DNA from 3 places in the Pseudomonas sp. GM102 genome. Region 3 is predicted to be linked to each of the others. Evidence: predicted binding sites of a transcription regulator. Region 3 holds the regulator's gene; each other region holds the start of a gene.

Region 1 (4,666 bases), on a different contig from region 3:
ACCACTCTTCGGGAGCGTCACCATGGGTTCCACGTTCAACAGCCTGGTTGGCTTGATTATTCTTGCCCTCGACATCTGGGCCATCATCAACGTGCTTAAAAGTGGCGCCGAGACCGGGATGAAAATCATCTGGGTGCTATTGATCCTCCTGCTGCCGGTCCTGGGCCTGATCATCTGGGCCATCGCCGGGCCACGAGGCAATGTGCGGATCTGATTGGTTTCGCCTGCAACACTGAACCTGTGGGAGCGTGGCTTGCCCGCGATGCAGGCGCTGCGGTCTGTCAGCTGCAACGCGGCGATCCTATCGCGGGCAAACCACGCTCCCACAGGTTCTGTGTTTTTTCATGCCGACATGCGGTAATCCGTTGAACGATCAGTGAGGGGTAAAGTCCAGATAGAAGTAAGCCCACCCATGGGTTTTATCGAGGAGGCACCGATGCAAAAGTGGAAAATCACTTTCGTGGATGATCACGGTGAAACTGTGGACGAACTCTTCGAGTGCGAGGAATGCCCGAACAGCGAGCAAGCCGCCAAACTCATTCGCGCCCGGTGCCTGCCGGTCGCTGCCGAACTGGATCTCAATGATCTGGAGGGTCGTACCGCTGATCCGACCGTCAAAAGTCTGAAATCCCAGAACAGCATTGAAATCATCAGTATTACCCCGATCTGATACACCTCTTGTCACATTCACATTCACACCCAGACCTTGGCAGCACCTCTATCTTGGGGCTACTCTGCAAGCGAGATCAGCGAATGACTCGCTAAGGTCTGGTCTTGTCAGCTACATGCTTGTTTCCCGTCGGCAACCTCTGTTGCCGTATCGCTCTCACCAATCGGTTGAAAGTGCAGGGAATACGGAAAGTCTATCCATCAGTCTGAGGGGGACGTTTCATGAGCACAGCCTATCAAGAAGACATCAGCAGCAGCGTGCTGCGCCGCATGAAAGAAGGCGGTTTCGACTTTTCACGATTCCATCCCATCGAGTTCTACGCCATTTTTCCGGACGAGGAGCGGGCACGCAGGGCGGCAGGTCATTTTTGTGGTGAATCCTTGAATGCCCAGATCAGCGTGCGCGATGACGGCGCGTGGCATCTGGAACTGAGCAAAGTGATGTACGCCACCTATGACGGGATCGGCGACTTTGAGCAGGACTTCGAGGCGGTGGTCGAGCCTCTGGGCGGTATCATCGAAGGATGGGGCGTCAAGCAGGAGGTACGAGGGTTACTCGCATAACTTTATGAACAGTGACAACACTCAGCAACGGCTAACCTTTGGGTTGGCCGTTTTCGTTTGTGCGGTTTGCAAAGGCCAAAGATCGCAGCCTGCGTTCTCCTGTAGGAGCTGTCGAGTGAAACGAGGCAGCGATCTTTTGATCTGGGTTTTTGATTCATAACGTTTCAAAAAAACAAAAAAACCGCCTGAGCAGGCGGTTAAAGGGAAGTTCGGTAAGTTTCTCCAGCAAATGCGCGGATTATCCGCACCGCCCCCCGGGCAGTGAAATCAACTCTGGCTATGCTGCTGATAGGCGACAGCATTGCTTCGCCATGAAGCGGGGGCGATCAGGTTGGGGCATTTACCGCACAGGATTGGTGCGGTGCGTGCGGCGTCATTATCCAACTGATTGATATCAAAGCGTTTATGCCGATGGCACGGGCCTTGCGAAGGCCTGGATGTCCGGGTGACAAGGAGTACGGCATGATCCGCACCTATTTTGATGAGATGTACGACGCCGGCGGCCAGGTCCGCCCGCATTATCGGGAGTTTGCCCGTTGGCTGGCCGAAACGCCTGACGAGCTTTTGGCCCAACGGCGACGCGAGGCCGACCTGTTATTTCATCGTGCCGGGATTACCTTCACGCTCTATGGTGATGAGCAGGGGACAGAGCGCCTGATTCCCTTCGACACCATCCCCCGCAGCATCCCCGCCAGTGAATGGCGGGTCGTCGAGCGCGGCTGCATTCAGCGGGTCAAGGCATTGAACATGTTCCTTGCCGACCTCTACCACGAGCAGCGCATCATCAAGGCCGGCATCATCCCGGCCGAGCAAGTGCTGGCCAACGAGCAATACCAGTTGGCGATGCAAGGGCTGGATCTGCACCGCGATATCTATTCGCACATTTCCGGCGTCGACCTGGTACGCGATGGCGACGGCACGTACTACGTGCTCGAAGACAACCTTCGTACCCCCAGCGGCGTGAGCTACATGCTCGAAGACCGCAAGATGATGATGCGCCTGTTCCCCGAGTTGTTCGCCGCCCAGCGCATCGCGCCGATCGACCACTATCCGAACCTGTTGCTCGATACCCTGAAAAGCTCCAGCCCGATCGACAACCCGAGCGTGGTGGTGCTGACGCCGGGTCGCTTCAACAGCGCGTTTTTCGAGCATGCGTTTCTGGCCCGGGAAATGGGCGTTGAACTGGTGGAAGGCGCGGACCTTTTCGTGCGCGATGACAAGGTGTTCATGCGCACCACAGACGGGCCGAAAGCCGTCGACGTGATCTACCGTCGCCTCGACGATGCTTTCCTCGATCCACTGGCGTTCAACCCGGACTCGATGCTTGGCGTTCCAGGGCTGTTGTCGTCCTACCGTTCCGGCAACGTGGTGCTGGCGAATGCCATCGGCACCGGGGTCGCGGATGACAAGTCGGTGTACCCCTTCGTCACTGACATGATTCGTTTCTACCTGGATGAAGAGCCGATCCTGAAGAACGTGCCGACATGGCAATGTCGTAATCCCTCTGAGCTGTCCCACGTGCTGGCCAATCTTCCAGAACTGGTGGTCAAGGAAACCCAAGGCTCCGGTGGTTACGGAATGCTGGTGGGGCCAGCGGCGACGGCGGCGGAAATCGAATCTTTCCGCGAGCGGATCAAAGCCAAGCCCCACGCGTACATCGCTCAACCGACGTTGTCTTTATCGACCTGTCCGACCTTTGTCGAAAACGGCATCGCTCCACGCCATATCGACCTGCGTCCGTTTGTATTGTCTGGCCGCGAAACCCGGGTTGTGCCCGGCGGTTTGACCCGTGTCGCCTTGCGCGAAGGCTCCCTGGTGGTGAATTCCTCCCAGGGTGGCGGAACCAAGGACACCTGGGTGGTCGAGGATTGAAGGAAGCCTGCCATGTTAAGTAGAACTGCCTCGGATCTGTATTGGATGTCGCGTTACCTGGAACGGGCGGAAAACCTCGCACGGATGCTCGACATCAGTTATTCGCTGTCACTGATGCCACAGGATGGACGTGGCGATGGCTTGCACGAACTCGCCATGCCGTTGCTGATCACCGGCACTCTGGACGATTACCTGGAGCGCCACGGCGATTTGCACGCCGAACGGCTGCTGCATTTTTTCGCTCTGGATGCGGCCAACCCGGCGAGCATCTACAGCTGCCTCGGTGCCGCGCGAGCCAGCGCCCATGCGGTGCGTGGGCGAATCACCGCCGACATGTGGGAAAACATCAACGCCACCTGGCTGGAAATTCGCGGAATCGCCGAGCAGGGCTTGAGTCGCTACGGCATGAGCCGTTTCTGTGAGTGGATCAAGGAACGTTCGCACCTGTTCCGCGGCGCGTCCTACGGCACCATCATGCGTAACGACGCGTTCCGGTTCATTCGTTTGGGCACTTTTATCGAAAGGGCTGACAACACCTTGCGCCTGCTCGACGCCCGTTACGAAATGGCCGGCGATCAGGCCGAAGCGGTCCGCGACGGCACGGCCCACGCTTATTACCAGTGGAGTGCCTTGCTGCGGGCCTTGTCATCGTTCGAGGCCTATACCGAGATCTACCGCGACGCCCCTGGCGCCCGGCATGTGGCCGAATTGTTATTGCTGCGCGCCGACGTGCCGCGCTCCCTGCGGGCCTGCACCGAAGAAATCGACCAGATCCTCGCCAGCCTGCCGGGGGCCAACGGCCGTCCTGCCCAGCGCTTGGCGGCAGAAATGGATGCACGCCTGCGCTACACCGGTATCAACGAAATTCTCGACGAAGGCCTGCACGCCTGGCTGACCGAGTTCATCCCGCTGGTGCGCCAGTTGGGCAATGCCATACACAGTTCCTATCTGGAGGCTGCATGAGACTTTCCATTAGCCACGAGACCACCTATCACTACGAAGATCAGGTGCGGGCGAGCATCCAGTACCTGCGACTGACTCCCCACGACAGCGAACGCCAACACGTGCTCAGCTGGCAGCTCGATTTGCCACGCCCGGTGCGCGCGCAACTCGATCCGTTCGGCAACATTCTGCATGTGCTGACGCTGGACGAACCCCACGAGGCAATCATTATCGGCGCCCGTGGGCAGGTAGACATCGACGAGCTGCGCGAAGCCGAGCATGAAAGCCAGTCGGCGCTGCCGTTCCTGCGCTTCACGCGCCTGACCGAGGCCGACGAAGCGCTGCGTGCATTCGCCGAGAAGGCGTGCAAGCAGCGCCGGGATCGTACGGCGCTGATCGATTTGATGCATGGTCTGAACCAGCACATGACTTATACGCCGGGTTCCACTGAAGTTGACACCAGTGCCGCCCAGGCTTTCGCCGGGCGTTCCGGGGTCTGCCAGGACCACACCCATGCGTTTCTCGCCTGTGCCCGCAGCCTGGGCATTCCCTCGCGTTATGTGTCGGGGTATTTGTACAGCGAGAACAGCGAACACCTGGCCAGTCACGCCTGGGCTGA
Region 2 (4,666 bases), on a different contig from region 3:
CAGACCCTGCACAGCATCGATGCTCTGGCCCAGGGCGCGTTGGCAGCCTTCGCCAACGCTCATACCCAGAGCGAAACCGGTTGTCTGGAGGCGCGTTCAGTAGGTGACAGCATGCGCGCCATTCAGCACAGCCTGGGTAATACCGCACACGCCGTGGAAGCACTGCTGCAGCGCACTACCGCAGTAGAAAGCACCGTCAATAGCATTCAGGCACTGGCCAAACAGACCCAGTTGTTGGCACTCAATGCCTCCATCGAAGCGGCCCGCGCCGGCGAGCACGGTCGCGGTTTCGCAGTGGTCGCCGATGAGGTCCGCAGCCTGGCCCAAGCCACCGACCGGGCTACCCACGAAATCACCACAGCCGCGACGGCGATCGCCATGGCCGTGCGCCAAGTGGATGGCGAGGTCAAGGAACACCGCGACCTGCTGGCAGCCGGTAGCCAACAGAGCGAGCAACTCGCCGCCAACCTCGACGACCTGGCTCAACATAGTCAGATCAATCTGCAACACCTCGGCGCCATGCAACAGGCGCTCAGTGAGCACCAGCGAGCCAATCATGCCCTCAGCGAACAGTTGCAACAGGTCAATGCCGCGGTGCAAGAGCAGCGTACACAAACCCATGCGCTGCACGACCTGACCCATTATCTCAACCAGCTCACCATCGGAAACCGCCCATGAACCTACAATTCGCCGCCGCATTCGATGGTGGGCAATCCCGACGAACCCGTCTGCCACAAAATGACGCGGGACTCAGACAGATGCTTTTGCTGGGGCTCGACCTCTTGCAAGGTCTGCAGCAGCATCGCGGTCTTGGCGGACAGACCACCCGCGAGGCACAACAGCGTTGCCAGGCACTGGGTCATTCGCTCGACCAACGCTGGAAAGAATGGCCGTATAGCGCACAGTGCCAGGCCTGGAACGCGTTACGCCGCGACCCAGCGGATTTCGAGGGCCATTGCCGGTTGCTGCAAGACCTGCTCGGCGCCATCCAGAACCTTGAACTGCGGCGCTGCGCGCTTAATTTGCAGCCCCCCAGCATCGCCGAGCGCTGTTGGGAGCTGGAAGACCTGGGACGGCTGCGCGGCCTGTCGGTGCGCGCCGCCGCCCATCAGAATTGCCCACTGCAAATGCTTGTTCAATTGCAGTACCTGCACGAGCGCTTGCTCAGGCATGCACCCCGCTCGCTGCACAACGCTCTCGAACAACTGCAATGCTGCCTGATCGGTACAACGACAGTGTCCATCTCCCCGGCGCAGTGCTACGCCCTGCTCACCCCATTGCTCGACGAACGCCTCGACGCCATCCGCCGGGATCTGGGCTGAGGCTCCATTCGACTACGCAACGGTGCAGAGGAGAGCCGTTTTAGTTCACCTCGCACCCAAGCTGCCCAAAAAGCGATCAGTGCTTCGCTCTCCCCCGGCCCTACGCCCCCTTCGATATCTTTTTAGAAAACATCACAAAACCACTTCAAGCCTTTGTACCAATTGATTTTTTTCGCATAAAAAAACTCGGACATAAACTTGGCAAGCCCTTTGCTACTACTGACTAACAGACTCATGCAGCACGCCAATGGCGACGTGCTGCACTTTCCGGACAACGGCGTCCGTCAGGTCCCTCTATCGAGGGTGCCTGGCGCACGCCGTTTTTTTTGCCCCTAAAAAAAGGATGTGGTTATGACTGATGAGCGTGACTCGCAACATCCGGTACACCCCGGCCGGCGCACCTTCCTGAAGCAATCCCTGGTGACGGCCGGTACCGTCGCCGGGATCGCCGCCCTCGATGTCATCGCGCCGGGCTTTCTGCGCAGCGCGGTCTGGGCTGCCGGCAGCGACGCGCCGGAGAAAGCTGCGCTGAAGGTCGGCTTCATTCCCCTCACCGATTGCGCGTCAGTCGTGGTGGCGGCAACCCAGGGTTTCGGCGAAAAATACGGCCTCACCATCACGCCAAGTAAAGAGGCGTCCTGGGCCGGCGTGCGCGACAAACTGCTCAACGGCGAACTGGATGCTGCCCATGTGCTCTACGGCCTGATCTATGGCGTGCAACTGGGCATCGGCGGGCCGCAGAAAGATATGGCCATGCTCATGGGACTGAACCAGAACGGCCAGGCGATCACCCTCTCCAAACAGCTGCAACAAGCGGGTGTGACCAATGGCGAGCAACTGGCCGCCAAGGTCAAGCAAGGCGGCACGCCACTGACCTTCGCCCAGACGTTCCCCACCGGCACCCATGCCATGTGGCTCAATTACTGGCTCGCCAGCCTCGGCATCAACCCGCTGACCGACGTGAAGACCATCGTGGTGCCACCGCCACAGATGGTCGCCAACATGCGCGTGGGCAACATGGACGGCTTCTGTGTCGGCGAGCCTTGGGGAGCCCGGGCGATTGCCGACAACATCGGCTTCACCGCTGTTACCACTCAGAAACTCTGGCCCGATCACCCGGAGAAAATCCTTGGCACCACCCGTGCCTTCGTCGAGCAATACCCCAACACCGCCCGGGCGCTGACCATGGCGGTGCTCGACGCCAGCCGGTTCATCGAGGCCAGCGTAGAGAACAAGAAAAGCACCGCCCAACTGATCGCCGGCAAGGCCTACGTGAATGCGCCCGTCGAAGTGATCGAACAACGCTTCCTCGGCCACTACGACGACGGGTTAGGTAAGCAATGGACGGACGAGCATGCAATGTCCTTCTGCAAGGATGGCAGCGTCAACTATCCCTACCTGTCGGACGGTATGTGGTTCCTCACTCAGTTCCGTCGCTGGGGCCTGCTCAAGGAGGATGTGGACTACGCCGGCGTGGCCAAGTCCATCAACCAGACAAAACTCTACGGCGAAGCCGCCAGCCAGCTTGGCCTGACTGTACCGGGCAGTCCGCTGCGCAGTAGCACCCTGATCGACGGCAAGGTCTGGGACGGCTCCAATCCGGCCGCCTATGCCAACTCCTTCACCATCAAAGCCTGACCGGAGTAACCCGCCATGAACGCCCCCCTCAAGTTGCCAGCGCCGCCCACCACTACGGCGAGTACCCAGCCAGAGCGTCGCTCTCCCCTCCTGAGCGGGTTGCGTCAACGCGCCAGGGATGGCATTGCCCCAATATTGGGTATCGCCCTGTTTCTCGCCGTCTGGGCGTTTATAGCCGCACGCAGTGAGGGCCTGCCCGGTCCGCTCGCTACCTGGTATTCAGCCCTGGAGCTGTTCAGCGCCCCCTTCTACGACAACGGTCCGAACGATATGGGCATCGGCTGGAACGTGCTGGCCTCTCTTGGCCGGGTCGGCATCGGCTTTGGCCTCGCCGCCCTGCTCGGTATCCCGCTGGGCTTCGCCATCGGCCGCTTCGCCTTCCTCGGCGGCATGTTCGCGCCGATCATCAGCCTGCTACGTCCGGTCTCGCCACTGGCGTGGTTGCCGATCGGCCTGTTGGTGTTCAAGGCCGCCGGCCCAGCATCGATCTGGGTGATTTTCATCAGCTCGATCTGGCCGATCATCCTCAATACCGCCGCAGGGGTCGCCAGCGTGCCGCAGGACTATCTGAACGTCGCGCGAGTGCTCAAGCTCAGCGAGTGGAAGGTGTTCACCCACATCCTGTTTCCTTCGGTGCTGCCGCATCTGATGACCGGTATTCGTCTGTCCATCGGCGTGGCGTGGCTGGTGATCGTCGCCGCAGAAATGCTCACCGGCGGTGTCGGCCTGGGCTTCTGGGTGTGGGACGAATGGAACAACCTCAATGTCGAGCACATTCTCATCGCCATCATCATCGTCGGTCTGGTCGGCCTGCTGCTCGAGCAGGGCCTGTTGTGGATCGCCAAACGCTTTGACTACACCAACTGAACCGACACGTGCGCACGGGTGTTTGGGTTGCCCGCACCTGACGCTTACCCGATGCAGGAGAACCGAGATGGCAAAATTCGTCGAGCTGACCCAGGTCAGCAAACACTTCGATACCAAAAAAGGCCGCTTCCAGGCCCTCAGCAACGTCAACCTGAGCATCGCTCGTGGCGAGTTCGTCTCGTTGATCGGCCATTCAGGCTGTGGCAAATCCACCGTGCTGAACCTGATCGCCGGTCTGCTTGAAGCCAATGGCGGCGGCTTGATATGCAATGGTCGCGAGATCGACGGTCCCGGCCCTGAGCGCGCAGTGGTGTTTCAAAACCACAGCCTGCTGCCCTGGCTGACTTGCTTCGGTAACGTGCACCTGGCCGTGGAGAAGGTATTCGGCAAACGCGAAAACAAGGCCGCGCTGAAGGCGCGTACCGAGGCGGCGCTGGCAATGGTCGGTCTTGAGCATGCCATGCACAAACACCCCAGCGAGATTTCCGGGGGCATGAAGCAGCGTGTCGGCATCGCCCGCGCGCTGGCCATGGAACCGAAAATACTGCTGATGGACGAACCCTTCGGCGCGCTCGACGCCCTCACCCGCGCGCACCTTCAGGACGAGCTGCTGCGTATCGTTGCCGCTACTCAGAGCACCGTGGTGATGGTCACCCATGATGTCGATGAGGCCGTCTTGCTTTCCGACCGCATCGTGATGATGACCAACGGGCCGGCGGCCACCGTCGGTGAGATCCTTAGCGTTGGCCTGGCAAAACCGCGCAATCGCCTGGTACTGGCCAACGACCCCGAGTACCACCGCTATCGCACGACGGTCCTCGAGTTTCTCTACCACCGCC
Region 3 (4,666 bases):
CGTTGGTGTTGGCCGGGGCAGGGATGTCGCGGGTCAAGGCGTTCCTGATCGGTGCTGCCTCAGGGGTGGTTGAGCCGGTCTTCGCATTGTTGTGCGCCTGGCTGGTGAGCCTGGCCGAACTGTTGTTGCCGTTGGGGCTGGCACTGGCGGCCGGTGCGATGCTGCTGGTGGTGACTCATGAAGTCATCCCCGAATCGCGCCGCCATGGTCACGACAAACTGGCCAGCCTTGGGCTGCTGATCGGGTTTTGTCTGATGATGGTGATGGATACCGCGTTGGCTTGAAAAACAGGATCAAAAGATCGCAGCCTCGTTTCACTCGGCAGCTCCTACAAGGATTGGCATACAGTAGGAGCTGTCGAGTGAAACGAGGCTGCGATCTTTTGACTTTTATTCGCCTTCGTCGAAGTAACGGTTGATCAAGTCTGTCAGCGCATCCAGCGCTTTTTGCTCATCTTCGCCTTCGGTATTGATATAGATTTTGGTGCCCTTGCCTGCAGCGAGCATCATCATTGCCATAATGCTTTTGCCATCGACCGTGGATTCCGGCGTGCGCCCTACCCGGATCGTGCAATCCTTGAACTCACCGGCGACCCCAACGAATTTTGCAGACGCGCGGGCATGCAGGCCCAGCTTGTTGATGATTTCGATTTCCAGAGCAGGCATCGCGATGTGAATCCTTTAGCTGAGGTCGCGGTGGCGAACCTGGACGTTCTTCAGGGTTTTTTGCAGGACCTGACCCAGACGTTCGGTCAGGTAGACAGAGCGGTGATGCCCGCCGGTGCAGCCAATGGCAATGGTGACATAGGCGCGGTTGCTGGCGGCAAAGCGGGGCAGCCATTTGAGCAGGTACGAGGAAATGTCCTGGAACATCTCTTCGACGTCAGGCTGTGCCGCCAGGTACTCGGCCACCGGTTGATCGAGCCCGGACTGTGCCCGTAGCTCCGGCTTCCAGTAAGGGTTGGGCAGACAGCGCACGTCGAATACCAGATCGGCGTCCACCGGCATGCCCCGCTTGAACCCGAAAGATTCCACCAGGAACGCAGTGCCCGGTTCCGGTTGATTCAGTAGGCGCAGCTTGATGGTATCGCGTAGCTGATACAGGTTCAGATTGGTGGTATTGACCTTGAGGTCGGCCAGATCGGCAATAGGCCCCAGCAGATTGGTTTCGTCCTGTATCGCCTCCGCCAATGAGCGATTGGCGCTGCTCAGCGGGTGACGACGGCGAGTTTCCGAAAAGCGTTTGAGCAAGGTTTCTTCGTCAGCGTCCAGGTACAGCACATCGCACTGGATATGCCGGCCGCGGACCTCTTCCAGCAATTCGGGGAACCGTGACAGGTGGCTTGGCAGGTTGCGCGCATCGATGGACACGGCCACCAGCGGTTGTGCCAGTTCGGTGTGAATCAGCGCGCGTTCGGCCAGTTCCGGCAGCAAGCCCGCAGGCAGGTTGTCGATGCAGTAGTAGCCGTTGTCCTCGAGAACATCGAGGGCGGTACTTTTACCTGAGCCGGAGCGGCCGCTGACGATGATCAGGCGCATGATTAGTGACCGTTCTGCTCGTCCAGGACAACCTGATACAACGCTTCGTTGCTCGGGGCGCTGCGCAGTTTTTCACGCACCTCCTTGCGATCCAGCATGCTGGCGATCTGGCGGAGCAATTCCAGGTGTGCATCGGTGGCGGCTTCCGGGACCAGCAGCACAAACAGCAGGTCAACCGGGGCGCCGTCAATGGCGTCGAAATCGATAGGGGCTTCCAGGTGCAGCAACGCACTGATTGGCGAGGTGCAGCCTTTGAGCCGGCAGTGGGGGATGGCGATGCCGTTGCCGAAACCGGTAGAACCGAGTTTCTCACGGGCAATCAGGGCCTCGAAGACGTCCTGCATTTCCAGATCCGGTACTTCGCGGTGGATAAGGTTGGCAATTTGCTCGAGGGCTTTCTTTTTACTGCCACCCGGCGCGTTCACTTGGGAACGGCCGGGGGTCAGGATGGTTTCTAGTCGGATCATGGATTGGGAGTGTTAACGACCGGTCGCGCCCTGGAGGAGGCTCTGGGTCTTTTCCTTATGCTTTTTAAGTTGGCGATCCAGCTTGTCGGTCAGCAGGTCGATGGCGGCATACATGTCCGTATGCTCGGCATTGGCGACCACTTCTCCGCCGGGAATATGCAGCGTGGCTTCGATCTTCTGCAGCAGTTTTTCGACGTTCATCGTGACTTGCACATTGGTGATCTTGTCGAAATGCCTCTCTAATCGGTCGAGTTTTTCGCCGATGTAGGTGCGCAGGGGTTCGGTCACTTCCAGTTGGTGTCCACTGATGTTGACTTGCATACAGCTTCTCCTTCGTTGCCAGTGCATAAAGCGGCAGGCAGAAATGCCTGCCACTGGAACGCTGTGGCGAGCCCGGCGGCTACATCAACCGCTTCCGTTCGCTGGAAGGCGCGATCCCCAGGGATTCGCGGTACTTGGCGACGGTGCGACGGGCTACCTGAATGCCTTGTGCCTCCAGTAAACCAGCGATCTTGCTGTCACTCAACGGCTTTTTCTGATTTTCCGCGGCAACCAGTTTTTTGATGATCGCGCGGATCGCCGTGGACGAGCATTCACCGCCTTCTGAGGTGCTGACGTGGCTGGAAAAAAAGTATTTCAGTTCATAGATGCCCCGTGGGGTATGCATGAATTTTTGCGTGGTCACCCGTGAAATCGTCGATTCATGCATGCCTACCGCTTCGGCGATGTCGTGCAGCACCAACGGCTTCATGGCTTCGTCACCATATTCCAGAAAGCCGCGTTGGTGCTCGACGATCTGGGTGGCGACTTTCATCAGGGTTTCATTGCGGCTTTGCAGGCTCTTGATGAACCAGCGAGCTTCCTGCAGCTGATTACGCATGAAGGTGTTGTCAGCGCTGGTATCGGCGCGGCGCACGAAACCGGCGTATTGGGCGTTGACCCGCAGGCGTGGCACCGATTCCTGATTCAGCTCCACCAGCCAGCGCTCGTTGTCCTTGCGCACGATCACATCGGGAACGACGTATTCGGCTTCGGTGGACTCGATTTGTGAGCCTGGGCGCGGGTTGAGGCTCTGGACCAATTCGATGACCTGACGCAGTTCATCTTCCTTGAGCTTCATGCGGCGCATCAACTGGCTGTAGTCGCGGCTGCCGAGCAAGTCGATGTAATCGGTGACCAGGCGCTTGGCCTCGGCCAGCCAAGGGGTCTTGGCGGGCAGCTGGCGCAGTTGCAGCAGCAGGCATTCACCGAGGTTGCGGGCGCCGATGCCAGCGGGTTCGAATTGCTGGATGCGGTGCAGGACGGCTTCGATTTCGTCTAGTTCGATGTCCAGTTCCGGGTCGAAGGCTTCGAGGATTTCCTCGAGGGTTTCGTCCAGGTAGCCCTGATTATTGATGCAGTCGATCAGGGTCACGGCGATCAGGCGATCGGTGTCGGACATCGGTGCCAGGTTCAGTTGCCAGAGCAAATGGCTTTGCAGGCTTTCGCCGACCGATGTGCGGGTGGTGAAATCCCACTCGTCGTCATCGTTGCTCGGCAGGCTGCTGGCGCTGGTCTGGTAGACATCTTCCCAGGCCGTGTCGACGGGCAGTTCGTTGGGAATGCGCTCGTTCCAGTCGCCTTCCTCAAGGTTATCCACCGTTGGGGCGGTTTCCTGGTAGGAGGGTTCCTGAATGTCGGCGTTGGGTTTCTGTTCGGCGCTATCGGCCAAGGGGTCGGCGTTATCGAAGTCGTCGCCTTCTTCCTGGCGTTCGAGCATCGGATTGGACTCCAGGGCCTCCTGGATTTCCTGTTGCAGGTCCAGGGTCGACAATTGGAGCAGGCGGATGGCCTGTTGCAGCTGCGGTGTCATCGTCAGCTGCTGGCCCATTCTCAAGACTAGCGATGGTTTCATGGCAGGGGCTTAACACCTTATTCGCCGGCGCACATGCGCCATCCACTACAGGGCGCCGAAGCGCCAAACATAAGCAAATTATATGCCTGAAACTGAAGTGTTTGCCTAGAGCGCTGTAACAATAAAAACTTATTGATTTTTTATTGACGTGCGCGCGCTCTCGGCGACCCGGGCCCCTCAGTGCTTACAGGCGGAACTCATGACCCAGATACACTTCCTTGACCAGTTCATTGGCCAGGATTGTGGCGGAGTCACCTTCAGCGATCAGTTGGCCATCGTTGACGATGTAGGCGGTTTCGCAGATATCCAGGGTTTCGCGGACGTTGTGGTCCGTGATCAGCACACCAATGCCTTTGGCCTTGAGGTGATGAATGATCTGCTTGATGTCGCCCACCGAAATCGGGTCCACACCGGCGAAGGGTTCGTCGAGGAGGATGAATTTCGGATTGGTGGCCAGTGCCCGGGCGATTTCCACGCGGCGGCGTTCACCACCGGACAGGCTCATGCCGAGGTTGTCGCGGATGTGGTGGATGTGAAATTCCTGCAGCAGGCTTTCCAGCTCTTTGCGGCGGCCGGCCTTGTCGAGTTCCTTGCGTGTCTCGAGGATGGCCATGATGTTGTCGGCCACCGACAGTTTGCGGAAGATCGACGCTTCTTGCGGAAGATAACCGATACCTGCCTTCGCACGACCGTGCATCGGCTGGTGGCTGACATCCAGGTCGTCGATCAGTACGCGACCCTGATCGGCCTGTACCAAGCCGACAATC

Evidence for each region. The regulator sigma-54, encoded in region 3, starts transcription at its own class of promoters, with help from an activator protein. The targets are predictions, from matches to a motif close to ANTGGCATNNANNTTGCTNT.
Region 1: the regulator sigma-54 is predicted to act here: its motif matches at 1,644-1,663, upstream of PMI18_RS12260 (circularly permuted type 2 ATP-grasp protein).
Region 2: the regulator sigma-54 is predicted to act here: its motif matches at 1,520-1,539, upstream of PMI18_RS01675 (CmpA/NrtA family ABC transporter substrate-binding protein).

Annotation. Positions count from the first base shown of each region.
Region 1 is NZ_AKJB01000065.1:57,955-62,620, reverse strand. It holds gene PMI18_RS12245 (PLDc N-terminal domain-containing protein) at 23-214, shown strand; gene PMI18_RS12250 (hypothetical protein) at 437-670, shown strand; gene PMI18_RS12255 (ribonuclease E inhibitor RraB) at 892-1,233, shown strand; gene PMI18_RS12260 (circularly permuted type 2 ATP-grasp protein) at 1,696-3,105, shown strand; gene PMI18_RS12265 (alpha-E domain-containing protein) at 3,118-4,068, shown strand; gene PMI18_RS12270 (transglutaminase family protein) at 4,065-4,666, shown strand, end outside.
Region 2 is NZ_AKJB01000145.1:14,121-18,786, reverse strand. It holds gene PMI18_RS01665 (methyl-accepting chemotaxis protein) at 1-678, shown strand, start outside; gene PMI18_RS01670 (hypothetical protein) at 675-1,322, shown strand; gene PMI18_RS01675 (CmpA/NrtA family ABC transporter substrate-binding protein) at 1,674-2,960, shown strand; gene ntrB (nitrate ABC transporter permease) at 2,976-3,827, shown strand; gene PMI18_RS01685 (ABC transporter ATP-binding protein) at 3,895-4,666, shown strand, end outside.
Region 3 is NZ_AKJB01000062.1:38,263-42,928, forward strand. It holds gene PMI18_RS13570 (ZIP family metal transporter) at 1-284, shown strand, start outside; gene PMI18_RS13565 (HPr family phosphocarrier protein) at 390-665, opposite strand; gene rapZ (RNase adapter RapZ) at 681-1,538, opposite strand; gene ptsN (PTS IIA-like nitrogen regulatory protein PtsN) at 1,541-2,005, opposite strand; gene hpf (ribosome hibernation-promoting factor, HPF/YfiA family) at 2,018-2,326, opposite strand; gene PMI18_RS13545 (RNA polymerase factor sigma-54) at 2,406-3,899, opposite strand; gene lptB (LPS export ABC transporter ATP-binding protein) at 4,084-4,666, opposite strand, start outside.